Regions from separate parts of the Streptosporangium sp. H16 genome, predicted to be linked through region 1. Evidence: riboswitches for the same ligand, from Rfam matches in the RefSeq annotation. Region 1 holds a riboswitch; each other region holds the start of a gene.
What was found. A riboswitch is a leader RNA that binds a small molecule or an ion and turns the genes downstream of it on or off. The one in region 1 is predicted to bind cyclic di-AMP.
Positions count from the first base shown of each region.

Region 1 (4,183 bases):
TTGAAGAACGGGTTCTTCAGGTCGGCGACCGCCGGGTCCTGCTGCGCGGGGAGGGAGCTCGGGAAGGCCGCGGCCTCCTGGAAGGCCATGATGTGGCCCTCCTTGCCGGTGAGGTAGTTCAGGACCTCGGCGGCCTCCTTGGGGTGCTTGCTCTGCTTGGGGATCGCCAGGTAGGAGCCGCCCCAGTTGCCCGCGCCGCCGGGTACGGACGCGACGTCCCACTTGCCCTTGTTGCCCTCACCGGCCGCACCGGAGACCACGCCGAGCATCCAGGCCGGGCAGCCCATGGTCGCGAAGGCGCCCTTCTTGATCGCGGCGTTCCACGGCGGGCTGAACGAGGCGAGCTTGGCGGTCAGGCCCGCCTCGCTGAAGCTCTTCACCGTGTCGAAGGAGGTCTTGATGGCCGGGTTGGTCTCGACGATGAGCTGGTTGTTCTTGTCGAAGTAGGCGACGTTGCCGTTCTTCGGCGCCTCCTGCGACAGGATCACGTTGTAGAGCGTGTTCGGGCCGTCAATGAACTTGGGATCGGTCTTGCCGGGGTTGGCCGCCTTGAACTTCTCACCGATCGCCTTGAAGGCGTTCCAGTCCGGCCAGAGCTTGCCGACCTCCTCGCGGTCGGTGGGCAGGCCCGCCTTCTCGAACAGGTCCTTGCGGTAGCACATGGTCATGCCGCCGATGTCGGTGCCCAGGGCGAAGAGCTTGTTGTCGGCGTTGATGCCGTTGTCCCACTTCGCCGCGGGGAAGTCGGCCTTGCGGCTGTCCAGCCCGTGCTCGGCCAGGTCGGTGAAGAACTGCGGGCGGGCCTTCATGAGGCCCATCGCGCCCTCGTCCAGGGCGATGATGTCAGCCGCGCCGCTGCCCGCCTGCAGGCGCTGGAGCAGCTGCGGGAGGTAGACGTCCTCGAACCGGTCGGTCAGGTTCTGGTATTTGACCTGGATGTTCGGGTGCGCCGCGTTCCACGTCTCCACGGCCTTGTCGTAGCCGAAGTTCTCGCCGCCGCCGAAGGTGTGCACGGTGATGGTCACCGGCTCGGCCGGAGCGGCGGCGGAACCGGTGCCCGCGGCGGGCGCGGACGGCTCGCTGGAACTGCACGAAGTGATGGCCAGGGCGGTGGCCGCCATGACCGCGACGGCGGCCAGCTTGCCGTGCCGCTTGTTGTTCAACATTACGGACCCCTCTCAGGTGGTCGCCCGAATCATTGGGAGGCGACATCGCGGGCCGGTCCCCGACAAACGCGGTCCTCGCGACGAGGTCGTTCCTCAATGTGCTTTGGGAGCGCTCCCACGAAGAGTGGACGATGGGCAACCAGGACGTCAATATGCCGAAACTCAACCGTTACATCCGGTCGTTTTAGGCAGGACTATCGGCATCAGACATGCACAAACATCTCATCAAGGTGATTGGGAGCGCTCCCATCTCACGGGCATACAGTCGGGGCATTTCGTGTGCGTGCGGGGCGGGGGGCGTCGCGGGCGTCCCCGGCGGCGGCGGTGGAAGGTTGTCAAGGGAGTGTCAGGGCGGGCGCGGGCGAGGCCGCGGGAGCAGGTGCCGCCACCACCGGGGCGGGCGTGGGGGAGGGGTTCGAGAAGGCGACCACCGGGCCGGGCGGGGGAGAGGGGCGCCGTGACGAGCGTCCCCGGGGCGGGGCGGGCGCTGTGACGAGCGTCGCCGGGGCGGGGCGGGCGCTGTGACGAGCGTCGCCGGGGTGGGGCGGGGGAGGACGCGGAACGCTCCCGGGGGCGGCGCTCGAACGAGCGCCGCCCCCGGGAGCGGGTGGACCGGGCGGCCGCTCACCGGCGGGGGCCGGTACGCCCGCGCCGCCGGGGGCGGCGGGCGCGGGCGGCGGGCGCGGGGTCAGTCGGAGTAGACGGGGTATCCGTAACCGACGACCTGGGAGACCGGCCGGACGCGCTGTTCGACGTCGCCGTTGCCGGTGTTGCCCTCGATCGTGGTGATCGTGCCGTCTCCGTTGTCCTTCTTCACGAAGCCGACGTGGTCGATGCCGCCGATGCTCTTGCCGCCGGCCCAGTCGAAATAGACGACGGCGCCGGGGGTGGGGATGGTGCCCCAGTGCCCGTTGTCCTTGAACCACTTGGCGTGGGCTACGGTGTAGGCGTCCCAGCCCATCGTGGGGCGGATGCCGGCCATCTCGCCGACCCAGGAGACGAACATCGCGCACCAGGGGGCGTTGGCGTAGTCGTACACGGTGTTGCCGCCGTCGCGGGCGAGGGTCTCCTTGGCGCGAGGGCTCGACATGTACCAGGAGTGGAACTTGGTCCCGCCGCCCTGGGAGTTCTCGCGGACGCCGATCTGCTTGGAGGCGATGTCCAGGACCTTCGCCGCGGAGACCTTGGGAAGCCTCTCGGCCACGATCTGGAGCGGGGTCTTGGCGGCCTTGGAATCCTGGGCCTTGGTGTCGACGGGGGGTGCGTTCACGACGCCGTGGCCGTCGGCCAGGGCGACGCCGGTGGTGCCGGTGGCCAGGGCGACACAGGCGCCCAGGACGGCGCATGCCGCGCGGGGGGTGGAGATGAGGCGATGCTTAGCCATACGGGGGTTCGACTCCTTGCTTCGCTTCCATTCCGCCTACCGGGTTAGCTGACGGGTTCGGGCTGGGAAGTGCCCTACGGCGCACGAGTGCGCTGATTCACCCCAGGAACGTGGTTCCCCGGTTCCGCAGACCTCGCGGATTCGGCGGCCGTGCTCACCGACGGCGGAAGGTCTCCGCCAGGTGGGACACGGTCGGGCAATGTGACGGCAATGCACAGACCTGGATAGATCTAGGCAATTGCCATGAATAGGACGAAGGTACGCCAGACGGACAGACGATTACAAGTAGGACATATTGCCCAGACTTGGGAATACGTCCGAATCGGGTCGGTGTCGCGGGGTGCCGCCCGGCCCGGGAGGCGGGGTGAGGCCGTGCCGGCCGCGCCTCCTCCCGGCGGGTGGGGGAACGCCCCGCCGAGGCCGGGATCCCCTGTCCCCGCGGCGATCCCGGTTTCCCGGACCCGCCTGCGAGCCGCCGGCCGGGGGGTGCTATGGCGCGCGGGTGAACCTCCTGGTCCGAGGTGTTGTGCCTTCATGTTTTCGAATATGGGTTCGATAGTAAAAAGTATTCGGATGGTAGGGGTTCTCCCATGGAAGGTCAGGAGAGGGCGCTCGGGATCCGGCGGTCCGCGACCCGCGCCTGGCGGGGTTTCCGCAGCTCAGGGCGATGGGGGAGGGGTGGGATCAGGCCGTCGGCGGGCCTGGCCGCCCGAAGGGTAAAGAAACGCGCGCTCGGGGGGGCCCGACGCCCGCGAAGGTAAAGGAGAGAGGTAAAGGAAGACGCTTTCCAGGCGGCCTTGTCATCCGCGGAGGTAAAGGCGCGCGGGACAAGGGCGCGCGGGACAAGGGCGCGCGGGACAAGGGCGCGTCAGGGCGAACAGCGGGCCGGTCGGCTTGGAACGGCCGTAGGCGGAGAACCCGCCGCACCGGCGGTCGAGCGTGGTCGGCTGTTCACCCGCAGTTCCCGGGCGCTTAAGGCCACCGGGTTAGGTTGTGGCAGTCGTGAACGGGTCATCGCCCGGCGTGGAGGACGGCCGAGACCACGCGCGGGAACAGGGTTCGGCCGTTGCCTGGGTGGAGTCCCCGCTGCAGATGCTCTGCGCGGTGGAGGCCCACCACGCCGGGCTGCTCGGTGCCCGCAGCCATCTCGTGCCCAGGGCGAAACTCCGCCCGCTGGCCGTGACGGGTCGCGAGCTGGGCCGTCTCACCCTGCCCAGAGGGCTGGAGCTCACCGCGGCCAGGCCGGACATGCCCCGGCCGCGCCGGGGCGAGACCTGGGTGGTGGGCGACGCCTTCTCCGGCAAGGTCCAGTTCCGCTGGCTCACCGCGCTCCCGGGCCGGATCGTGATCGTCGACGACGGGCTCGCCACCATCCGGCTCCTGGAACTGCTCACCGGCAGGATGGGAACGCCCCTGCTGAGGGCCAGGGGGAAGGCCGGAAGGCTCAGGACCGTCCTCGGCACGGCGGCCGGGCTCAGGCTGCGCGCCGCCGCCCGCTCGGGGCGGCTGTCGATCTTCACCGCGCTGCCCGTGCCCCCCGACCTGGCGAAGGCCGTACGCGCCGGGGGAGCCGAGCTGGTCACCCACGACTTCGCCTGGCTGCGCTCCCAGCCGCTGCGCGGGCCCCGTCCCG
Region 1 is NZ_JBPXMD010000016.1:131,637-135,819, forward strand. Features, by position in the region: gene ACTOQ2_RS25825 (ABC transporter substrate-binding protein) at 1-1,166, opposite strand, end outside; gene ACTOQ2_RS25830 (CHAP domain-containing protein) at 1,855-2,550, opposite strand; cyclic di-AMP (ydaO/yuaA leader) riboswitch at 2,569-2,707, opposite strand; gene ACTOQ2_RS25835 (hypothetical protein) at 3,553-4,183, shown strand, end outside.

Region 2 (4,183 bases), on a different contig from region 1:
GTGATGCGAACCTGCCCGAGGATGGCCAGCCCGCCAGAGAGCACGAACATCAGCGTGACCCCGGCCTCACCACCGGTCATCCGGCGGATCTCAATGGGCAGGCCCAGATAGATCTGAAAGTTGAGCACGTAGGAGCCGACCATGGCCAGCGAGAACAGCAGGAAGGCGCGATTGCCGATCACCTGGCGCCAGTCCTGCAGCAGACTCGCCTCAGCGCCCGCCCTGCCACCGGACCGCGCCGGCAGGGCCCGCACCTGCACGACGGCCAAAACGGTGAACAGTCCGGCCGCGACCAAGCAGATGAGACGGAAGGCGACACCGTTGAGCAGCAGGCCGATCACCGGCCCGGCCAGGATGCCCGTCTGGTAGAAGACGTTGAAGACCGCGAACGCCTCGACTTTGCGCTCACCCGCCTCCTGAGCCAGGTAGGCGCGGGCCGCAGGGTTGAACAGCGCGCCGGCGAAGCCGGTGAGCGCGGCGGCGACGATCAGTGCCGGCAGCGACTCGACCAGGCCGAGCAGCGCGAACCCGACGCTTCGAAGGATCAGCCCAGCCATGATCATCGGCTTGTAGCCGATCCGGTCGGCCAGGCTGCCGCCCAGCAGGAACATGCCTTGCTGGCTGAGGTTGCGTACGCCCAGGATGAGGCCGACCAGCCAGACCGCCAGCCCGAGGTCGTCGGACAGATACAGGGCGAGGTACGGCATGAGCATGTAGAAGCCGACGTTGATGGTGAGCTGGTTGACCAGGAGAAGCCGGATCGGCCGGTTGAACGATCGCACCTGGGCGAGGGTGGTTCTCATGTGCGCTCTTCCGCGTCTTTCACCGGGTCCACCACGGTAGCGCAGCGCGTCCATCGCACCACCTCGGCTTCGCGCGGATGAGCGATCTCGTCGGGCTCAGGCTCCGGCTTGACCTCGAGCAGACCGTGCTCGGCGCAGTAGGCGTCGTTGTAGACGGTGTCGAAGTAGCGTTCGGGGCCGTCGGGAAAGACCGCAGCGATCTGCGTGCCCGCGGGCTCGGAACGCGCCAGCCAGGAGGCCACGAGCGCGACGGCGCCCACGCTCCATCCTCCGGACGCGTATCTGCCCGCCGCGAGCCGGCGACAGGCCCACACGGCCTCGCCGGGCGCCACCCAGTGCACCTCGCTGAAAGCCCTGTACGCGACGTTGCGCGGATGGATGCTGCTGCCCAGACCACGCATGAGCCGCGCGCGAGCGGGCTGACCGAAGATCGTGGAACCGACCGTGTCGACCCCCACCAGGCGTACGGAAGGCCGGAGCTCGCGCAGCGCGCCGAACACGCCGGCGCTGTGGCCGCCGGTGCCCACGCTGCACACCAGGATGTCGAGCCGGTCGAGCCGGTCGGCCAGTTCCTGGGCGAGGCCTTGGTAGGCCGAGACGTTGTCGGGGTTGCTGTACTGGTCGGGGCAGTACCCGCCGGGGTGTTCGGCCAGGAGTTCGCCGACGCGCCGGCGCCGCGCCTCCTGCCACCCCCCGGTGGGGTGGGGGGCGCCAACCGTCTCGACATGGGCTCCGTAGGCGCGCAGCAGCCGGTGCATCAACGGTTCCAGGCCGGGGTCGCTCACCAGGATCACCGGATGGTGGTGGACGATGCCCGCCAGCGCCAGGCCGAGCCCGAGCGTCCCGCTGGTCGACTCGATGATCGCCCGCCCCGGTTGCAACTCTCCGCGCAGGCGCGCCTGCTCGATCATGTGCAACGCCGGGCGGTCCTTGATACCGCCCGGGTTGCAGCCTTCCAGCTTCGCCCAGAAGCCACGTTCTTCTTCACCGGTCCACAGCTCAGGCACCCACAGCACCGGCGTGTCGCCGACAAGGCTTGCCGGAGAGGGGGTTCCCGCAACGCTCGCCGTCGAGGCCCGGGTCTTCACACGAGTGTTCTCCATCTGCATTCCTCTGATGAGCTTGCTTCGCTTCGGCGGACACCGCCGGTGTGATGGCCAGGCCACAGGGTGGCGGCCTCGGAGTTGGCGAGACCGTGGTGGCCGGGGCTGCCGCGCAGCCCGTACAGGTTGTGCCGATTCCGATGAAATCGAAGATCACGGCGCGGGCGGCGGCCCGGCTGGAGCAGGAATGACCGCCTGGCAACTCCCCCGTCAGGGGGAAGCGGTATGTGGTTATGCGGGGAGTTCTCCTTACTTCCAGGCGCCTAGCTGGTTAGCGGGCGGGGTCGGGTGTGGAAGTGCCCTACGGGGCGCCGCGTGGGGGCGGGCGCGCCGATTCACCCCAGAGAGACTGGGGCCCCGACTCCGTGAAGATCGCAGACTCGGCGGCTACGATCGCCGCACGGGAAGGGAATCTACGCAGGTGAGACGCGCTCTCGGCACTATGGCGGCATCACCCACCGCATGTCAGGCGTATGTCTTGAGTTCCCCGGAGGTAGGCGGTTCGGATAAAACCACGCACACCACACCCAGGAACGTTCAATGAGATTCCCCGCGCGGCGGGACCTTTTTTCCACAATTTTTAACTTATTTGCTATGAGTAGTAGTAGAGGTGGCGAGTTTTGCACTCGATGTCGCGCTGTGGGGTATGCGCGCCTTCCGCTACCTCGTCGGCCCTGGCGTCTCCCCTGGCCTCCTTGAGGAGGAGCCTGCTGTTCGGGTGGATGTATGCGCATGAGAGAAACGAGGCAACGCGTTGACTTCCAACCCTGCCGCGCACGAGTTGATCATTCACCTCCTCGACCACTCCTACTACAATACATAGTATGCAATCGTGGTCCTGCCCTTGCGGGGGTGTGACCTGCAGGGATCCGCGGCGTTGATGGCGATCGTGACCCAGCCCGAGCGAGGCGCAGGCTCCGCGTTCTCCAGCCTGGCGACCGCCGTTTCACCGAAGACAGCGACTTAGGTGGACGAGCGCCTCTGCCTCGGCCATTCTCAGGCGAAGCGAAATGGCGCCTCCGGGCGAGGACGCAGAACGAAAACGTTGGTCAAGTGCGCCGAAGGCGAACGCACCAGGAAGCCGCTCTTATACCCGCGATTCACAGAGCAGGGCAAGAAGACTCGTTCCAGAGCGCAGCGAGAGCCGAGAGTCGAAGCCACGCACTCGTCGCAGATGCTCTGGTACGGCTTCATCGGATACGCCCGGCTTCAACACCACCAGAAAAGGGGGGAAGGACGCCGCGCCGCGGTGATCGGAAGCCGTCAGCATGGTGGGAGCGTCACACGTCACCGGATGTTCGTGGTGGCCTGACCCTGGGTTTCCATGAGACGAGGCCGCCCCGGCGGAGTGAGGCGAGGAGTCCTCAACGCGGATATGCGACCCAGCTGTACAAAGGATCACGTGGAAGACGATGAGTGCCGCGAGCATGCCGATCCACAGTCCTGGCGTTCCAGGAAGCCGAGAGGCGGATGAGCGGGCGCACGCGGTCACAGAGCGAACCGTACATCACTCTGTGTGCATTCTCGTTCTCCTTTGAGTAAGTGACTCAGAGGAGCGTGGCCGCAGGGCGAGGATCCGCCGCCGCCCGGGGCCGGGAGCAGCGTTGGCGGTCAGCGGAGGGAGACCTGTCCGCCAGTGTTTACTATGTTGGATAGTATGAGCTTGTGTAGCGATTAGTCGGCTTTGACCCGACGGCCGAGTACTGCCCTACCCTGCGAACCTGGTCGCGCGACGCGCCTTCACGGCGCCCCCGTCGTTCACTTGCCGGCCACAATGCCTGCGAGCGATTGGCAATGCGCTCGCTGGACAGGCTGAGGAGTTTGCGGCGCACGCCTCGTCGGTGTTCGCTTCCGCGAGGGTTTCCGGCCCATAAGTCTACGCCGACTGGCCTACGATGGTAAATCGTAGAACAGCTGGGAAGGTCAGACCGCGAGAGCGAAGGAGGACGATGGACGGTTCAGCCCGCCAGTTCACGGTGCGGGTGTCGTACCGGCTTCTTCTGATCGCTCTGGTTCTGGGCGTCGCCGGGATGCACACCCTGGGACACCTGGACCACTGGCAAAGGCACGGCGGCATGCCTGCCCCTCCCGGGCACGCCTCTGCCGCTGATCATGGGGTGCTGAAAGCATACGCAGAGCCCCATCCCCCCTTGATGCCCCAAGCCAGGCAACTGCTCGCAGGGCGTGATGACACTCCTTTGCCTCTTGATCCGAGCTCCGTCTGCCTGGCCGTACTCACCTCAGTGCTTCTTCTCCTCATCAGCGCGGCGTCCCTAT
Region 2 is NZ_JBPXMD010000054.1:9,788-13,970, forward strand. Features, by position in the region: gene ACTOQ2_RS41090 (MDR family MFS transporter) at 1-857, opposite strand, end outside; gene ACTOQ2_RS41095 (PLP-dependent cysteine synthase family protein) at 800-1,906, opposite strand; cyclic di-AMP (ydaO/yuaA leader) riboswitch at 2,150-2,302, opposite strand; gene ACTOQ2_RS41100 (hypothetical protein) at 2,499-2,711, opposite strand.
Region 2: linked by a shared signal. The riboswitch ahead of ACTOQ2_RS41095 (PLP-dependent cysteine synthase family protein) and the one ahead of ACTOQ2_RS25830 (CHAP domain-containing protein) in region 1 are both predicted to bind cyclic di-AMP.

Region 3 (4,183 bases), on a different contig from region 1:
TCGCCGACGGAGCCGACGGGAGCGAGGGCGGCGACGGAACCGGCGGGGGCAGGGGCAGGAGGCTCTCGGTGGAGCTGCCGCCGGGGGACGTGGTGTGGCCCGACCCCGGTTACGCCCAGCTCGCCGTCCGTCGCCGTCCGGCGTTCTGGCTCAGCGAGGTGGCGGTCTCCGGCGAGTACTGGGCGCGGCTGAGGGCCCAGCACGAGCGGTCGGGCCTGTGGCCGGTGCTGCTGGAGGACTCCGTCCAGCCCTGGTCGGCCGGCCAGATCGCCCCGGACACGGCCGGTCAGATCGACAATTACCACGCCGCCGCGTTCATGGCCGAGGTGTGGTCCGACTGGATCGCCAAGGCCAACCTCGACCAGCTCGAACTGCTCGAGCCCTTCGGACCCGAGTGTCCCGGCCCGGCCCCCCCGGGCAGGCTCGCCGCCGACCCCGGCGTGGTCGCCGACTGGTACGCCGGGCTGGTGGCCGAGCGCAGGACCCCGCTCGGGCTCGTCGCGGTCGAGCGCGGGGCCGACGCCCTCGCCGTCATGGGCTGGCAGGGCGCCCTGAACCACAACGAGTGGATGGTCCCGCTCGCGGCCGTCGTGCGCAGCTGGGAGGACAGGTTCGGGGTGCGGGTGGTCGGGATGGGTTTCAACACCCTCGACCTCAGCGTCGCCGCGCCCCCGACCACCTCCGAGCACGCCCTGCACGTCGCCGCGGAGCACTGGACGTTCTGCCCCGACAGCATCATCCAGGGGGCGGGGAACCTCATCGACTACGCCGAGCAGATCAAGGGCAGGAACGCCTGGTCGTTCTGGTGGGACTGAGCGGGGCCGGGCGGGACCGATCGGCCGGGGACGACCCGCGAGGCGGGCTCCCCTTGAGCGAACCTTTGCGCAAAGGAACCGGCGGGCCGGGGGAGGGCTCACGGGGCGCGCGTTCTCCCGCGTGGATCTTCCGTGGATCTCCGGACGCGGGGCCTGGAACGGGGACAGGAACGGGGTTCCGGGGCTGGACACCGAGATGGGGGAGACATCCGTGCTGGTAGGACAGGTGTTGGCCTGGCGGGGCGATCGATGAGGCTTCCTTGAAGCTTGTAGGTAGATCTTCTGGGGTTTTCATGGTGTTTGCTTTGCTTTGTCCGGTTTGGGTGGGTAGTGTCCACAGTCATCGGTAGGCGACCTGCCCTTCACAAGAGGGAGCGGCCGGCCGACGTCGAATCCCGAGGGCCCCACAGGGGCCCCGGAGCCGGGGAACCACTTTTCCGGGGTGAATCCGCCGCGACCACGCGGCGGTAGGGCAACTCCACCGCCCGAACCCGTCAGCTAACCCGGTAGACGAGATGGAGAGGAGATCCCCTCATGGATCACCGCGTTACCACGTCGGTGCAGCCCTTGTCCGTGCCGACCACCTGAACTTTTCCCCCCTTCCGCCGACATCCCCCGTTCCCCCCGGACCTTCTCGCCGCGCCTGATCGCGGCACCTTCCAGATCGTGCTCCGCGTAGCGATTGCCCGAGATTCCGGCTACGCCCCCTTTTCCGACGAGCGCGTCCCCGCCCGTGCACCCCTTCGGTGTGTCGCACGTGGCTGCCCCGTTCCCTCGCGAAAGAGCCTTTTCTCCATGCGCCCCTTCTTTGGTTTGCACAAGAACGGCCTGAGCAAGTTCACCTGGCAGAAGAACAAGCCCCGCGGAAGCCGCCTCGCAGCCGCCGCCCTGGTCGGCGCGAGCGTCCTCGCCGCCACCGGTGTCGCGGTGGCGCTGCCCGCCTCCACCTGTTTCGCCGCCACCGCCGACCCCGAGGTCGGGGTGGCGAAGGCCAGCGCCGAGTCCGTCCTCCTCCAGGGCGCGACCACGGCCTCCTACTTCTGGGACGACTCCTCCGGCCGGGCCGGTGACACGGGTCTGCCCGCCAGCGGCCGGCCGATGCAGAAGGGCATGATCGCCAGCCCGAGCTGGCCCCTGCTCACCGAGGGCTACATCATCTACAAGGGCAAGAAGGCCAAGTTCTTCGTCGGCGACCGCGGCCCCGGTTCCCCCTCGAACCAGGGCATTATGATCGACATCGACGCCAAGACCTTCGCCGACCTGACCGGTGGAACGTTCAACGCCGGCACGCTCGGCGTGGACGGCAACGGCGGGATGGGCCACATCGACATCCAGTACGTGGTCACCAAGTGGGGTAACGGTACGGGGATAAAGAACCACCCCGTCGCGTTCTCCACCGGTGCCTGGAGCCGCAGGGACACCAGCCCGGCCAAGCCCCCGACGGTCGTCTTCGCCAAGGCCCAGGAACTGGGGATAGGCGTGCAGACCCAGCTGGTGAGCGCCGCGGCGCGGCCGTGGGCCGGCAAGCCCAAGGTCATGGTCGAGCCCGCCTCCTGGCACGCCCCGGCCGGCGTGGCCGTCGCCGGTGCCCGCGCCGCCGAGATCGGCGCGGGGAAGGGCTGAGCCGGCGCCGCCGCCCTCCGGAGACCCCCGCCGGAGTCCTCCGGGAACGCTCAGAAAAGACGCAGAAAGGACTCCGGTGCGGTCCGTGCCTCCCGGGGCACGGACCGCACCGGAGGATCAGACCTCGAGCTTCTCCTCGATGCCGCGCAGGGTGTGCCGCGCGAGCGCGAGGTTGGCCCGGTTCCGGTCGAGAGCCAGGTAGAGGAACAGCCCTTTGCCACTCCGGCCCGAGATCGGGCGGATCACGTGGTACTGCGTGCCGAGCGTGATGAGGATGTCCTCGATGCCGTCCTTGAGGCCGAGCGACTCCATGGTCCGCATCTTGGCCTTGACGACCTCGGTGTTACCCGCGGCCGCGATCTGGAGGTCGAGGTCCTTGGACCCGCCGAGCGCGCCCAGCGCCATCCCGCTGTTGTAGTCGACGACGACCGCGCCGACGGCACCGTCGATCGCCATCATCTCCTTGAGCGAGATGTCCATGTTGCCCATTGCTGTCTCCGATCACTGGGGTATCGATGTGCGCGAGCCGGCGGCGGCCAGTCTGGCCGCCGTCTTGCGGCCCTCCAGCCGGAGCAGCCCGAGGTTGGTCCCCGGGCGCGCCAGGACTGTGAGGACGATCTTGGGTCCGGCGGCGTAGAACGCCGCGTAGCCGTTGGTGCCGGAGATCAACGTCTCCTCGAAGGTGCCCTTGCCGGCCATGCTCGTCATCCGGCGGCTGAGAGCCAGCACCGCGGAGGAGAGCGCCCCGGTCTGCTCGGTGTCCCTGTCCAGATCGCTCGCTATCGTCAGACCGTCGACGCTGCACGCGATGCTCCCGTTCACGTCGGGTACGCGTTCTCGCAGCGCCGCCATCTCGCGCCGTATCTCCTCACGCAGTTCCACCGGCATCCTCCTTCCGATCAGCTTCAGCGTCCGCAGCCTTATCGGCATGTGACCGGGCTCAAGTCGCTCAAGTCGCTCAAGTCATGGCCTCCAATGCGTTCCTGAGCCGGATGAGCAGGCTGACGTCGGCCGGGTCCCCGTTCGCCCTGGGGAGCCAGTCCGACGTCTCCGGAGAACCCGTGCCGGCCGCCGGGATCTCCGTGGCACCCCTCGTCCGCCTGGGCAGCGGTGCCGGTGCCTCGGGAGTCCCGGGAGTCCCGGGAGTCTCTGCCGGAGCGGGCTCCGGGAGGCGGAGCAGCCCGGACGAGGCGAGCTGCCGTACGGCGAGCAGCACCGAGTACGCGGGACGGCCCAGCTTGCGCGCCAGGTCGGCGGGGGTCGCCGTGGAGTCGGCGCCGACGAGCACCTCCCACTGGAGCGAGCTCAGCACCACCCGCTGGGCGCCGATGCGCCCGAGCGGGACGACCGGGAGCGTGTCCAGCTCCGCGGACGGCCAGGTCTGTTCCAACTGCGCCTTCCTTCGCTCGCACTCCCGGAGCAGGCCGGTCGCGTCGAAGTACCACTGCGGTCCGAGCCAGTGCCGCTCTCCCCGCCGGAACCTGGGCCGGTGCCCGGTGGCCTGCAGCAGGAAGTACGCGGCGTCGAGCACCGCGCTCAGCACGCAGAACTCCAGTTCCCCCCTGGTGAGCAGGCCCCGCGCGACCAGCTGCTCGCCCCCCGACGGCTGGGGGGCCCGCGCGTCAGGTGGCCGGCGGCTGGCGGCCTGCCTGACCTGCCGTACGGCGTGGGCGGATATCCCGCGGCAGGCGCCCAGCAGGTCCTCCAGCCGGGGGGCCGCCGCGCTCTCGGCGTAGGTCACGCGA
Region 3 is NZ_JBPXMD010000002.1:264,690-268,872, reverse strand. Features, by position in the region: gene ACTOQ2_RS04225 (DUF4253 domain-containing protein) at 1-815, shown strand, start outside; cyclic di-AMP (ydaO/yuaA leader) riboswitch at 1,192-1,343, shown strand; gene ACTOQ2_RS04220 (hypothetical protein) at 1,611-2,438, shown strand; gene ACTOQ2_RS04215 (hypothetical protein) at 2,556-2,927, opposite strand; gene ACTOQ2_RS04210 (roadblock/LC7 domain-containing protein) at 2,940-3,326, opposite strand; gene ACTOQ2_RS04205 (hypothetical protein) at 3,397-4,183, opposite strand, start outside.
Region 3: linked by a shared signal. The riboswitch ahead of ACTOQ2_RS04220 (hypothetical protein) and the one ahead of ACTOQ2_RS25830 (CHAP domain-containing protein) in region 1 are both predicted to bind cyclic di-AMP.

Region 4 (4,183 bases), on a different contig from region 1:
GTCACCGATCGTCCAGGCGCGGTCGGCGCCCTTGACCGAGCCGACCGGGGTGACCACCGCGGCGGTGCCGCAGGCGAAGACCTCGGTGAGCTCGCCCGTCTCGCAGCCCCGCTGCCACTCCTCGACCGACAGGCGCCCCTCCTCGGACTGGAGGCCGAGGCCGGAGGCGAGGGAGAGGATCGAGTCGCGGGTGATTCCGGGCAGGAGCGTGCCGGTGAGCGCCGGGGTCAGCAGACGGTCGCCGTAGACGAAGAACAGGTTCATCCCGCCCATCTCCTCGACGTAGCGGTGCTCGCCCGCGTCGAGCCAGACCACCTGGTCGCAGCCCTGCTCGACGGCCTGGCGCTGGGCGACGAAGGCCGCCGCGTAGTTTCCGCCGCACTTGGCGAAGCCGGTCCCGCCGGGGGCCGCGCGGGTGTACTCGGTGGAGAGCCAGACCGTAACGGTCTTGCCCCCGCCGAAGTAGGCCGCCGCAGGGGAGGCGATGACCATGTACTTGTAGGTCCTGGACGGGTAGTTGACTCCGAGCGCCGGCTGCGTCGCGATCATGAAGGGGCGCAGGTAGAGGCTGTGTCCCGGCGTGGTCGGCACCCACTCGCGGTCGGTCTGGACGAGCAGTTCCAGCGACTCGACGAACGTCTCCTCGGGCAGTTCGGGCATGGCCATCCGCGCCGCGGAGGTGTTGAAGCGAGCGGCGTTCGCCTCGGGCCGGAAGGTCACGATCGTGCCGTTCTCCTGGCGGTAGGCCTTGAGCCCCTCGAAAAGCTCCTGCGCGTAGTGGAAGACCGACGTCGCGGGGTCGAGGCTGAGCGGGCCGTACGGCATGAGCCTGGCGTCGTGCCAGCCCCGCCCCTCGGTGTAGTCGATCGAGATCATGTGGTCGGTGAAGACCTGACCGAACCCGGGGCTCGCCATTACCTGCTCGCGCTCTGCCGCGGTGCGAGCGTGGTCGGAGAGCTGCACGTCGAAGCTGAGCTTCTGAGCGGTGGTCATCGCACGGATCCTTCTCTTGGTGTCTGGCTTACCCTTGGGTCCATTCTGCGTCGGACCGGGTAACGGGAAACTACTCCATCCATGCCGAAAACCGGCAGTGCTGGAGAAACAAAAACGCACCTGGCGGCTCGGGTGAGCCGCCAGGCGCGTCGGGGTCGAGGAGGGCGGCTTCCTCAGCCGGCTACTCGGGCGGTGATGTCGTCGCCGATCTCGTGGGTGGCCCGGCCGGCCCGGCCGCCCGGCCGCCCGGCCAGGTCGTCGGCGACGGCCCGCTCGACCCTGGCGGCCTCGGCGGCCATGCCCAGGTGGTCGAGGAGCATGGCGACCGACAGGATCGTGGCGGTCGGGTCGGCCTTGCCCTGGCCCGCGATGTCGGGGGCGCTGCCGTGGACCGGCTCGAACATGCTCGGCGCGGTGCGGTCGGGGTTGACGTTGCCGCTGGCCGCCAGGCCGATGCCACCGGCGATCGCCGCGCCGATGTCGGTGAGGATGTCGCCGAAGAGGTTGTCGGTGACGATCACGTCGAAGCGCTCCGGCTGGCTGACGAAGAACATCGAGGCCGCGTCGACGTGGCAGTAGTCGGTCCGGACGTCGGGATACTCCAGGCCGACGCGGTCGAAGGTGCGGGCCCAGAGGTCGCCGGCGTAGGTGAGCACGTTGGTCTTGTGGACCAGCGTCAGCTTCCTGCGGGGGCGGCCCAGCGCCTTGTCGAAGGCGTAGCGCACGACGCGCTCGACGCCGTGGGCGGTGTTCAGCGACTCCTGGGTGGCGATCTCGTGCGGCGTGCCCCGGCGCATGACGCCGCCCGCACCGGCGTACGGGCCCTCGGTGCCCTCGCGGACGACGACCATGTCGATGTCCTCGGGACGGGCCTTGCCCAGCGGCGTCTCGACGCCGGGGAAGAGCTTGACCGGGCGGAGGTTCACGTAGTGGTCGAGCTGGAAGCGGAGCTTGAGCAGCAGGTCGCGCTCCAGGACGCCCGGGGGCACGCTGGGGTCGCCGACCGCGCCGAGCAGGATCGCGTCGTATCCGCGCAGTTCGTCGAGGACCGGGTCGGGCAGGGTCTCGCCGGTCTCGTGGTAGCGCTTGGCCCCGAGGTCGTAGGTGGTGGTCTCCACCTTCGTGCCGACCGCTTCGAGGACCTTCAGACCCTCGGTGACGACCTCGACTCCGATTCCGTCCCCGGGGATGACCGCCAGGCGAATGTTACGCGAATCCATGCAGGCACCTTACCGGTCCGTCTCGGTGATCGAACACCGGTCTCATCCTCCGGACACACTCGTCCGGCGGGACCCCTGATCGTTTTGTCCGCCTTTGCTTGGTATTGACCGTTTCGTGAGGTTTCGTTATGGTCCTCCCATTCACGTCAATGCCTAATCCGTACGGGCCATCCCCTTACCGGGCCCGCACGGAGCCGGGGAACCACTCTTTACGGGATCTACCGGACCCCGGGCACCCCGCTCCTCCCCCGGAGCGCGTTCCCGGCCGTCATCAGGTGGATTCCTTGGGGCGAATCAGCGCGTTCTCGCGCCGTAGGGCGGCCTCCACGCCCGAGCCCGACAGCTCACCCGGCCGGCCTTATGGAAGGAATCATCCTGTCCGGCACAGTTCTCCCCCGTGTCCTGTCCATCTCCGCCTCCATGATCGTCGCCGGCGCCGCGGTGTGCGCGACCTCGACCGCCGCCCTGGCCGCCTCCCCGCCCCCCGCCCCCGGGCCCGCCGCGCTCAACACCCCCGCGCTGAAGGACGCGCTGAAGGCCACGGCCGTCAAGCCCGCCTGGCAGAAAGCCGTGAAGTGGGCCATGTCCAAGCGCGGAACGCCCTACGTCTGGGGCGGCACCGGCCACGGCGGCTTCGACTGCTCAGGCCTGGTGCTCCGCGCCTACGGCGCAGCCGGGATCAAGCTCCCCCGCGTCACCAACGACCAGTACGCCGCCTTCTCCAAGAAGATCACCTGGGAGAATCTCAAGCCTGGTGACCTGGCCTTCTTCAGCGGCCTCGGCCACGTCGGCATGATCACAAAGCCCGGCTACATGGTTCACGCCCCGCGGACCGGCGACGTGGTCAAGGAGGAGAAACTCGACTCCTGGCGCCGCGAATCCTTCGTCGGCGCGGTGCGTCCCGACCCGCAGGGGGTTCAGCTGGCCAAGCGGGTCGAGCTCGCGACCGAAGCCGTGACCGGCGGATGAGACACGCCGGCGGATCACCGCCGGGAGGCCGTGGAGACCCCGGCGGCGGAGAGAACGGGTTCAGCGGGTGGGAGCACCGCCGTTGTCCCTGCGGTCCAGAGCGGTCTGGAGCGCGTCGACGGCCTCGTCCTCGGTCTCCTCGGGACGGTTCCAGGGATACATGTCGTACATGGCGAATCTCGTCTCGGTCGCATACCGGCAAGGAAGGTGGTCGAGACTCCGGTCGGGACTCCGACCAGGCCTGATGTCGCGGGTCCGGATCACGGACCGGCGGCGGGGGCTTGGAGCCGGCACGCGCCACGACACCGCGGCGAGTCGCCGGCCCGCCCCTGTCAGGCCTCGCCGCGGCAGGTAGGAATTACGAGAACCTGGCGCATTTGACTCCAGGTTACCCGGCCGCGGGAAAACCGTCTCGCCCGGCGTACACACTTCTCACATGCTGAGACGAGATGTGGCCGCCGCCCCGGTCTCCGGGGCGGCGGCCACATCGGCGGTACGGCTAGTCGGCCAGGTCGACCGAGCGGCCGCTGTCGGCGCCGATCTCCGAGCCGATCTGGTCGATCACCTCGGCCGGGATGGCGGTGTCGACGGTGAGCGCGATGAGCGCCTTGCCGCCCTTGGCGTCACGGGCCACCTGCATCGAGGCGATGTTGATCGAGTGGTCGCCGAGGATGCGGCCGACCACGCCGACGATGCCGGGGCGGTCGGTGTAGGTGAAGAACGACAGGTGGTCGGTCGGCTCGATCTCCATCTGGTAGCCGTTGACCTCGACGATCTTCGTGATCTGCCTCGGCCCGGACAGGGTGCCGGAGACCGAGACCGCGCGGCCGTCGGCCAGGACGCCCCGGACCGTCACGACGTTGCGCCAGTCGGGGCTGTCGGAGCTGGTGATCAGCTCGACCGACACGCCGCGGTCCTTGGCCAGCAGCGGGGCGTTGACATAGGTGACCGAGTCCTCGACCACGTCGGTGAAGACGCCCTTGAGCGCGGCCAGCTCCAGT
Region 4 is NZ_JBPXMD010000012.1:60,275-64,457, forward strand. Features, by position in the region: gene ACTOQ2_RS21310 (branched-chain amino acid aminotransferase) at 1-993, opposite strand, end outside; gene ACTOQ2_RS21315 (3-isopropylmalate dehydrogenase) at 1,167-2,213, opposite strand; cyclic di-AMP (ydaO/yuaA leader) riboswitch at 2,354-2,586, shown strand; gene ACTOQ2_RS21320 (C40 family peptidase) at 2,574-3,182, shown strand; gene serA (phosphoglycerate dehydrogenase) at 3,682-4,183, opposite strand, start outside.
Region 4: linked by a shared signal. The riboswitch ahead of ACTOQ2_RS21320 (C40 family peptidase) and the one ahead of ACTOQ2_RS25830 (CHAP domain-containing protein) in region 1 are both predicted to bind cyclic di-AMP.